Regions from separate parts of the Staphylococcus sp. mip270_02 genome, predicted to be linked through region 2. Evidence: riboswitches for the same ligand, from Rfam matches in the RefSeq annotation. Region 2 holds a riboswitch; the other holds the start of a gene.

Region 1 (5,043 bases), 420 kb from region 2:
AAATAGCGAATGAGCCCGGGACATTCGTACATCCCGGACTCAAATTTAATCTAGATTATAGTCTATTGCTATTAAATAACACAATGAATATCAACAATTTTCAACTGTTATCTAATCATGTTTATTAACATATAACTCCACTACTCTATTTAGAACTTAAAAATCATTGCCCAACTTGATATTGCAATGTATCTTAATTACTTTTTATCTAATCTAGGTAACCTAAAGAAAATTGCTACAAGTCCACAAACGCCTAGTATCATTGGATAAATTGAGTAAGGCACTAATTCAAATGGAGATATAGACGCCACACCTGCAGCAGCAATCAATTGAGGACTATATGGCAGCATTCCTTGGAAACAACTCGCAAACATATCTAAAATACTAGCTGATTTACGCGGATCCACATCATATTCCTCTGAAATATCTTTTGCTAATGGTCCTGCCATTAATATAGAAATAGTATTATTTGCTGTTGATATATCTGCAACACTGACTAAGCCAGCAATACCTAATTCTGCACCACGTTTAGATTTCACTTTACTGCGCACAAAATTTAATAGCCAAGTAATACCACCATTATGTTGAATCAAAGCTACTAAACCACCAATGAGCAATGCAATAATCGCTATATCTTCCATACCGATAATACCTTTAGATATAGAACTTAATAAACCTGTCCAACTAAATGAACCGTAGATTAATCCGATAATTGCAGAAAGTACAATGCCACCGATTAATACGATAACTACATTTACACCTATTAATGCTAAAATAAGCACAAATAAGTATGGAATTACTTTAATAAGGTCATAATCATAACTTTTATTTGCATCTATATGTGCACCATTTGTTAAAAACCAAAGAACAATAATAGTAAATATCGCGCCAGGCAAAACAATCTTTATGTTCACCTTAAATTTATCACTCATTTTCGTTTTCTGAGTACGTACTGCAGCTATCGTAGTATCAGAAATCATTGATAAGTTATCACCAAACATAGCTCCACCAACAACAGTAGCCATTGTGATAGCTGCCGAAACATCTGTAGCCTGACTTAAACCAAAACCAACTGGTGCTATAGCAGCTACCGTCCCTACAGACGTACCCATTGATAAAGATACAAACATACATATTATAAATAGTCCGACGATAATTAAATTTTCTGGTATTAATGATAACCCTAAGTTAACCGTCGACTGCACGCCACCCATATCTTCAGTCGTTTGAGAAAAGGCGCCTGCTAATAAGAAAATTAACATCATTAAAATAATATTGGAATGTCCTGCACCTTTTGTAAAAACTTCAACTTTTTTATGAAATGATCCTTTTCTATTTAACGCTAATCCAACAATAGAAGCTACTAATATAGCTACATTCAGTGGCATCGTAGTAAAGTCGCCTGTACTAATACCCACACCTAAGAACATACCAACAAATACGATTAAAGGTATCAAGGCCCATGCGTTACCTTTTTTTGTCTCCTCCATACATAACCAACTTTCCTAAATATTAAAACAGAACTCAACCTTCTGTTATTTGTAAGTCCTAAAAATAAAAAAACTCTTTCTAAATTAAGAAGAAAGAGTAAACTTGATTCATTCTTATCTTCTAGCATGAATTATGCTACTGGATTTGGCACACGCATCATCATGTTGCCGAAGTATCATCGGGCCAGTCCCTACACTTCTCTTGATAAGTTATTATTTTATTTTATTACAGTACAGTATTAATTGTAATTCGTCAAATATGGAATTGAACAGAAAACAATTTAACAAACGATTTCATTATCTAATCCCTTCAACATCTATTATTTCAATAGAGCTTATGTTATTTATTTAATCGCTTTATATTTACTTCATAGGACGTTCGATAGTAAATTTATTACCTAAAGAAGCATAATCATTACCAGCTAAACGAGCTACAGCACTAAGTGCGTCAACATCTATTTTACTATCTTCAAAATAAACTGATTCATCAATATGAAACATAACTACTTCACCTATAATTAAATCAGATCCTTCTTGAGAGTCACCTAACGGAATAATTCTATCTAACTTACATTCCATTCGAATTTTAGCTTGTTCGATACCAGGTACTGCAACTAATTCAGAGTCAACACAATTAAGACTTGTTCTTTCTAATTCATTTTGGTTACGGGCCAAAGGGGCTGCTGTATGGTTGATTTGTTCGACTGTAGCTTCATCTGTAATATGTACTACAAATGATTCCGTTTCCTCAATATTTAAAGAAGTGTCTTTCCGCTTCCCTGCAGAACGACCTGTAGAAATCATAATCATTGGTGGTGCACTATTAACAACATTAAAAAAGCTAAACGGCGCTGCATTTAAATGCCCATCTTTATCTTGAGAAGTAACAAATGCGATAGGTCTAGGTACCACACTACCACTTAATAATTTATAATTTTGTTTTTTGGTTAAAGCATCTGCTTTAAATTTTTTCATAAATGATTACCTTACCTTTCAAAAATAAGGAGGAAGGATATCAATATATCCTTCCCTCCTTATGCTTTGTATCACCGAGACATTGAAACACTAATAGTTAAATTAAATTGCTGCCTCGTTACTTCATCAATTCTAATCTAATTGAGTACCACCTGTCACGCCATAAACTTGGCCTGTAGTATAACTTGATTCCTCAGCTGCTAAATGTACATACACGCCCGAAAGTTCAACCGGTTGCCCTGCTCTACCTAGCACTTCTTTTTGGCCAAAAGTCGGAATTTTAGATTGGGGCTGTCCACCAGAAATTTGGAGTGGTGACCAGAATGGACCTGGTGCTACACAATTTACACGGATTCCCTTGCTACCTAATTCTTCAGATAAGCTCTTGGTAAGTGAAATGATAGCTGCTTTGGAAGCGGCATAATCATGTAAGATAGGGCTCGGATTATAACCTTGTACAGATGAAGTCAGTGTAATCGTTGCGCCAGGTTCTAAATAATCAATTGCTTTTTGAACTGACCAAAAAATAGGATAAACATTTGTTTCGAATGTCTCAGTAAATGATTCAGTATCAAAGCCTTTAAGGTTGTTTCTATATTGTTGGTGTCCTGCTACAATTGTTACATTATCTAATCCACCAAGTTTGTTATAAGCTGTTTCAACTAAATCATAGTTAAATTGTTCATCGCGTATATCGCCTGGGATTAATACAGCTTTACGTCCTGCTGCTTCAATCACTTGTTGTACTTCTTCAGCGTCCACTTGCTCAGCAGGTAAGTAATTAATTGCCACATCTGCTCCTTCTTTAGCATACGCTATGGCAGCAGCTCTACCGATAGCAGAATCCCCACCAGTAACTAAAATTTTATAATCTTTTAAACGCCCATAACCGATATAAGTTGTTTCACCACAATCAGGCTTAGGGTCTAATTTATCCTGTAAACCTGGAACGTCTTGTTCTTGTTTCGGGAAATCTTCACTTGAGAATTTTGTTCTAGGATCTTGTCCTGGCATATGCAAACACTCCTTATTTTAAAGAATATGCTTATGCATACCCTAATTTTTAAAGTTTTAATACATCATTCAAAGATTCTATTTAGATTGCTCGTTTAAAAGTTTTTGTATAAAACTTAAGAAATACTCAGGTACTTGTTCTAATATACGCTCATCTGGATCATATTTAGGATGATGCAGATCATATTCACTATTAGAACCAATAAACACAAATACACTTGGATATTTATTTGAGAAACCAGAAAAATCTTCTCCAATCGTTAATGGTTGATCCATAATACTCACATTATAACCAACCTCTTTAGCAATCTCTATTGCGTCTTCTGTTAATTTTTCATCATTAACAACCGCACCTGGTAAACGATGATATAACGTTTCAATTTCAACACCAAATGCTTCTGAAAGGCCACTTCCAATTGCACGCAAGCGTTCTTCGATATAATTACGTTTCTCTTCGTCAAAACTTCTCACTGTACCTTGAACATAGGCTTCATCGGCAATCACATTCCATGTATTACCACTAGACACTTCACCAATAGTAACGACTCCATTATCAAATGCTGATAAGTTTCTACTAACAATAGACTGCACGCTATTAATTAATTGTCCTAATACAATAACTGGATCATTACCTTGTTCAGGTTTGGCAGCATGTGCTCCTACACCTTTAATTTTAAATTCAAATCGATCTACAGAAGAAGTAATAACTCCTGATTTTACTGCAAATTCACCAATGTCTAATGTAGGGTAATTATGATAACCTAATACTGCTTTAGCACCTTCTATCGCACCTGTATCAGTAATATGATATGCTCCATAACCTAGTTCTTCAGCAGGTTGGAATATAATGCGTACGCGCCCAGTTAATTGCGATTCAATTTCTTTCAATTTTGTCGCTACTGCAAGTATGCTTGCCATATGAATATCATGTCCACAAGCGTGCATCATACCTTCATTAGTGGATGTAAATTCATGTACAACTTGCTCTTTAATAGGCAGAGCATCTATGTCTGTTCGAACTGCTACAAAATGTTCACCTTGACCAACCTCTGCTACTAAGCCAGTTTCTAATGGTAGGTCTAAGATTGTAATCTCATATGATTCTAAAATTCTTCTTAATCTTTTTGTTGTCTCATATTCTGCATCTGATAATTCTGGATACTGGTGAAAAGTTCTTCTCCAATTTATGTAATCTTCATATTGTGGCATTATATGTCACACCCTTTCTTATTTTTTAAGTGCAAAATGAGGTAGTAACAAATTGTTACAATCACTACACCCGCAGCCAAATTATTCGTTATTAATATAATCGCCATCGTTAGTATTACTATACAACCATTAAAAATCGGTGCTTTTTTAACAAATGATACAGTTCTTCTATCAAATGTATTTAAAGATATCGTTATTAATACGGTCGCTAATACCGCCATAGGTATCTGACCAATAATACTTCCAAATACAAATAAACTAAAAAGTAGAAAGCTGCCAGTAATCAAAGTTGAAACTCTCGATGTTGCTCCCATACTTAAATTAAATTTTGATTGTCCCACTAATGCGCTACCAC
Region 2 (5,043 bases):
TATTTATTTCATTGTTTATTCTGCACTCCAATACGGCGTTTCCTTTTTAGCTTGTTTATTAGGCTACATACTTTAACGGAAAACCTAATAAAGTTCATTATAAAAAGCCACAAAACCATTAAATTGGTTTTGTGGCTTTTTATGTCATATACATTGTCCATGCTTAATAATGACAATTTCATTAGGCTTGTAATATTATATCGCAAATTTGACTAAATCAAAGTTAACGAGTCAATATCATTAAATCATTAATTTAATTATTAACACTTAAATAATAATACAGTTTTATATAACACTTTAATGACCACTGTATTTTGCAGGATCTGGTCCAATTCTACGTTCTTCATTGAGGTTATCTAATTTTTCTATTTGTGCAGCTGTTAAAGCAAAATCAAATACATTAATATTCTCTTCTATTCTAGAAGGAGTGACCGATTTTGGTATTACTACAACACCATGTTCAATGTTCCATCTAATGATTACTTGAGCCGGTGTTTTGCCCACTTCATTTGCTACCGCATTTACTGTTTCATCTTCCAAAATTTGTGCATTCATTAATGGTGACCATGACTCCATATGAATATTTTGAACTTCCAGATATCTATTTAAAGATGATTGTAATAAATATGGGTGGAATTCTACTTGATTTATTACTGGTTTAATTGAAACTTGTGCTAATAATGCTTCTAAATGTTCAATATTAAAGTTACTTACACCAATATTTTTCACTTTATCATTTTTATAAAGGTCTTCCATACCCTGCCAAGTATCAATCATCAGTGCTTCATCAGTTCCAGGCCAGTGCATTAGATATAAATCCAAATAGTCTAAACCTAATTTGTTTAAACTTGTTTCATATGCATCAGCGACATTTTGACGACCGTAATCATCAAGCCATAATTTAGAAGTAATGAATAAATCACTTCTTTTTAATCCTGTTGAAGCTAATCCTTCAGCAATACCTTGACCTACTTTATCTTCATTTTCATAAATCATTGCTGTGTCGATATGTGTATAACCATTTTCAATTGCATGTTTTACTGACGTTGCACATTCATCATTATTCTCCACACGAAATGTGCCCAATCCAACAATTGGCATTTCATTCCCATTATAAAATGTAATATTTTCCAAGTTAAAATCCCCTTTTTATTTTGTTAATTATTATACTAATTAATATTCCCAAATATATAAATAAAAATGCCTATTTGTTTAAAATTAATTTTTATTTTTGCAATTCTTTAAAGCGTATGTCATCAATCGTATATTTAATTTATGGCTAAATTAAACATGCAGGCTGTATCAGATAATATTTTTAAAGTTTTACAATCCAAAAAAACTGTCAACAAAAGTCTAAATACTTTTGTTGACAGTTTATACTACATAGCCTTATTTATTCTCAAAATTTGAAATTTGTGTCTTTAATTAAATGATTCAATTTCATCCATAACACGTTGCAAATCTTCAACGTTATATTGAATGCGACCATGGAATACGAATTTATTGAAGAATTCATCCAATTGTTCTGGACCAACTAACACTTTGGTATTTGAACTTTGCGCATAGTTTGAAATTGTTACATCGCCCTCATTTTTAGGATTGAAATATAAAATTGTTGTTGGTGTGAATTTTAAATTCAATTCTGTTTGAATATCACCAGCTAGTTTCTCAATATCATTCAAATGAGTCGTATAATTAACAAAAGATAATGAGTTTTCATCTTCGTTTTGATCTAATACAAGAGTTTGTGGTTCTTGTCTATCAAGGTCCAACGTGTTAAACACTTGCTCCATTGTTGGTTGTTCTTTAAATTGTGCGGCACTCACACCATTGTATACGTGACCTTTTAATAATTGTGAGTCAATTATATATAAACCAGTACGCGTAAGTACTAAATGACTAATACGCTGTACATCATTAAATTCATTCTTAGGTAAAAATATATTGGCCATAATGTGCATATCTTCTGGGCGAATTCTTTTCTCATTTACTAATCTTTCTCGAATACCAATAAGTCTCATATCAGTTACATATTCACTTTGATTTTTAGAGAATAATTTCAATGCATCAATTTCTCTATTTTTCGAACTAACTGTAGCATTATATTCTTCTTTTTGCTTTGTTACTGTTTTTTTATTTTCTATTCTTTCTTTTTCTAATTCTTCTTCATGCTCATCGCTTAGTTTTTGTTCTCTGGTTTTGTATTGTTCTTCTACCTTTTGTTGTGCTTTCTTCTTACTTTTCAAAGCAATGATAAATAAAATGAAACAAATTACTGCTACAACAATTGCCACAATTAAACCAATCTCTAATGGTCCAAATGAATTCATAACAAAAAACGCTCCTTTATGTGTTCAGTAACTTAATTATAATAGATAAACGCATAGCATTCGAGAATAAAGTTAAAAAATTTTTTGTTCTAGTTAAGCTTTAACTGTATCTTTTAATAAATTAATTTTATCTAACTTTTCCCATGGTAATAGTACGTCTGTACGACCAAAATGACCATATGCAGCAGTTTGTTTATAAATAGGGTGTTTCAAGTCTAACATTTTAATAATTCCAGCTGGTCTTAGATCAAAATGTTGTCTAACTGCCTCAACCAATTCAATTTCTTTAACTTTTCCTGTACCAAATGTATCTATAGAAATAGAAACCGGCTCAGCTACACCAATAGCATATGCAAGTTGCACTTCACATTTGTCTGCTAATTCAGCAGCAACGATATTTTTTGCTACATAGCGGGCAGCATAAGCAGCAGAACGATCAACTTTAGTTGGGTCTTTACCACTAAAGCATCCCCCACCATGACGTGCATAACCACCATACGTATCAACAATTATTTTACGTCCAGTAAGACCTGCGTCACCTTGTGGTCCACCTATAACGAAACGACCAGTAGGATTGATATAAAATTTAGTGTTCTCATCTAAAAGCGCTTCTGGCACTGTTGGATAAATGACGTGTTGTTTAATATCATCTTGAATTTGTGCTAATTCGATATCTTCAGCATGTTGTGTTGACACGACAATCGTATCAATTCGATGTGGTTGATCTTGCTCATCATATTCCACAGTTACTTGTACTTTACCATCAGGACGTAAGTAATTTAATATTTCATCTTTACGTACATCTGATAAGCGTTTAGCAAGTTGGTGTGACAAGAAGATTGGTAAAGGCATGTATGTATCCGTTTCATTCGTAGCATAACCGAACATCAAACCTTGGTCTCCCGCTCCTGTAGCTTCGATTTCTTCTTCTGATACGTCTTCACGATACTCTAAAGCTGTATCGACACCTTGAGCGATATCTGGTGACTGTTCATCAATTGCCGTTAATACTGCCATTGTCTGGCTATCATAACCGTATTTAGCACGCGTGTAACCTATCTCTTTAATTGTTTCTCTAACCACTTTTGGAATATCAACATATGTTGTTGTTGATATTTCTCCTGAAATTAACGCCATACCAGTAGTCACCGTCGTTTCACAAGCAACACGTGCGTTTGGGTCATCTTTCAATATTTCATCCAATATAGCATCAGATACTTGATCCGCTATTTTATCTGGATGCCCTTCTGTTACCGATTCTGAAGTGAATAATCTTCTATTGTAAGTCATAATTTGCTCCTTTAGTTTTAAATTACGAAAATTCTCTCTCTGTTGAGCTCATTAAAAAAGCCTTCTACACTATCAATAAATAGAGAGAAGGCCCTTATACGTCCATTCGCTCTTATCGTTCAGACGATATTTGTCTGCAAACGGTTTGGCACCTTTCTTCGTATTAAGAAGAGGTTGCTGGGCTTCATTGGGTCCATGTCCCTCCGCCACTCAGGATAAGAGAATCCGTTAAGTCCTATAGTACAGAATCAGCGATATAATGTCAATTTTACATTTATTAATATTTATTTAAAATTCCTTTTAGATTGGTATGGACTATTGATATATATGTGTTATACTCTGTAATTGTAAAGGCTTACAATAACTAAATAGCGTTGGAGGGATTAGTATGGCTGTAGATACATACACTTATACAAACAAAATTGAAAGTATTTTAGACAAACAATCTTCATTATTTCAATTATCTACAACACAGTTGTATAACAAGATTTTAGATAATAATGAAGGCGAACTTACCGAATTAGGTGCAATTAACGCTAGAACAGGTAAATATACAGGTCGTTCACCAAAAGATAAGTTTATTGTAAATGAGCCATCTTATAGAGATGATATTGACTGGGGTAATGTTAACCAACCGATTGAGGAAGAAACATTTTTAAAATTATATGATAAGGTTCTAAACTATTTAGACAAAAAAGATGAACTATATGTATTCAATGGTTATGCCGGTAGTGATCATGACTCACAATTGAAATTAACTGTTGTAAATGAATTGGCGTGGCATAATCTATTTGCTCAAAATATGTTTATACGTCCTAATTCAAAAGAAGAAGCACAAGAAATCAAACCAAACTTCACAATTATTTCAGCACCACATTTTAAAGCCGATCCAGAAATTGACGGCACAAACTCAGAAACATTTATCATCACATCATTCAAACATAAAGTTATCCTCATTGGTGGGACTGAGTATGCTGGTGAAATGAAAAAAGGTATTTTCTCCGTAATGAACTATTTACTACCTAAAGATAACATTATGAGCATGCATTGTTCAGCTAACGTTGGAGACAAAGGTGACGTCGCTTTATTCTTCGGCCTTTCTGGTACTGGTAAAACGACACTATCAGCTGACCCAACACGTAAACTTATTGGCGATGATGAACATGGTTGGAATGAAAATGGTATTTTCAACATTGAAGGTGGTTGTTACGCTAAAGCAATTAACCTTTCTTATAAAAAAGAACCTCAAATATATGACGCTATTAAATATGGTACTATTTTAGAAAATGTTGTTGTTGACGAAGATGGTGATGTTGACTTCGATGATAATCAATACACAGAAAATACTCGTGCAGCATACCCAATCAACCACATTGAAAATATTGTAACGCCATCTAAAGCAGCTCATCCTAATACAATTATT

The links. A riboswitch is a leader RNA that binds a small molecule or an ion and turns the genes downstream of it on or off. The one in region 2 is predicted to bind S-adenosylmethionine.
Region 1: it holds a riboswitch for S-adenosylmethionine, as region 2 does, so the genes downstream of both, ACW5YJ_RS04760 (Na+/H+ antiporter NhaC family protein) here and metK (methionine adenosyltransferase) in region 2, are expected to answer to the same signal.

Annotation. Positions count from the first base shown of each region.
Region 1 covers NZ_CM132934.1:1,076,918-1,081,960, reverse strand. The annotation lists gene ACW5YJ_RS04760 (Na+/H+ antiporter NhaC family protein) at 198-1,490, opposite strand; SAM riboswitch class I at 1,602-1,702, opposite strand; gene ACW5YJ_RS04755 (flavin reductase family protein) at 1,854-2,465, opposite strand; gene ACW5YJ_RS04750 (SDR family oxidoreductase) at 2,598-3,479, opposite strand; gene ACW5YJ_RS04745 (amidohydrolase) at 3,558-4,688, opposite strand; gene ACW5YJ_RS04740 (SulP family inorganic anion transporter) at 4,688-5,043, opposite strand, start outside.
Region 2 covers NZ_CM132934.1:1,494,429-1,499,471, reverse strand. The annotation lists gene ACW5YJ_RS07070 (fluoride efflux transporter FluC) at 1-76, shown strand, start outside; gene ACW5YJ_RS07065 (aldo/keto reductase) at 298-1,134, opposite strand; gene ACW5YJ_RS07060 (nuclease-related domain-containing protein) at 1,422-2,330, opposite strand; gene metK (methionine adenosyltransferase) at 2,424-3,620, opposite strand; SAM riboswitch class I at 3,730-3,842, opposite strand; gene pckA (phosphoenolpyruvate carboxykinase (ATP)) at 4,009-5,043, shown strand, end outside.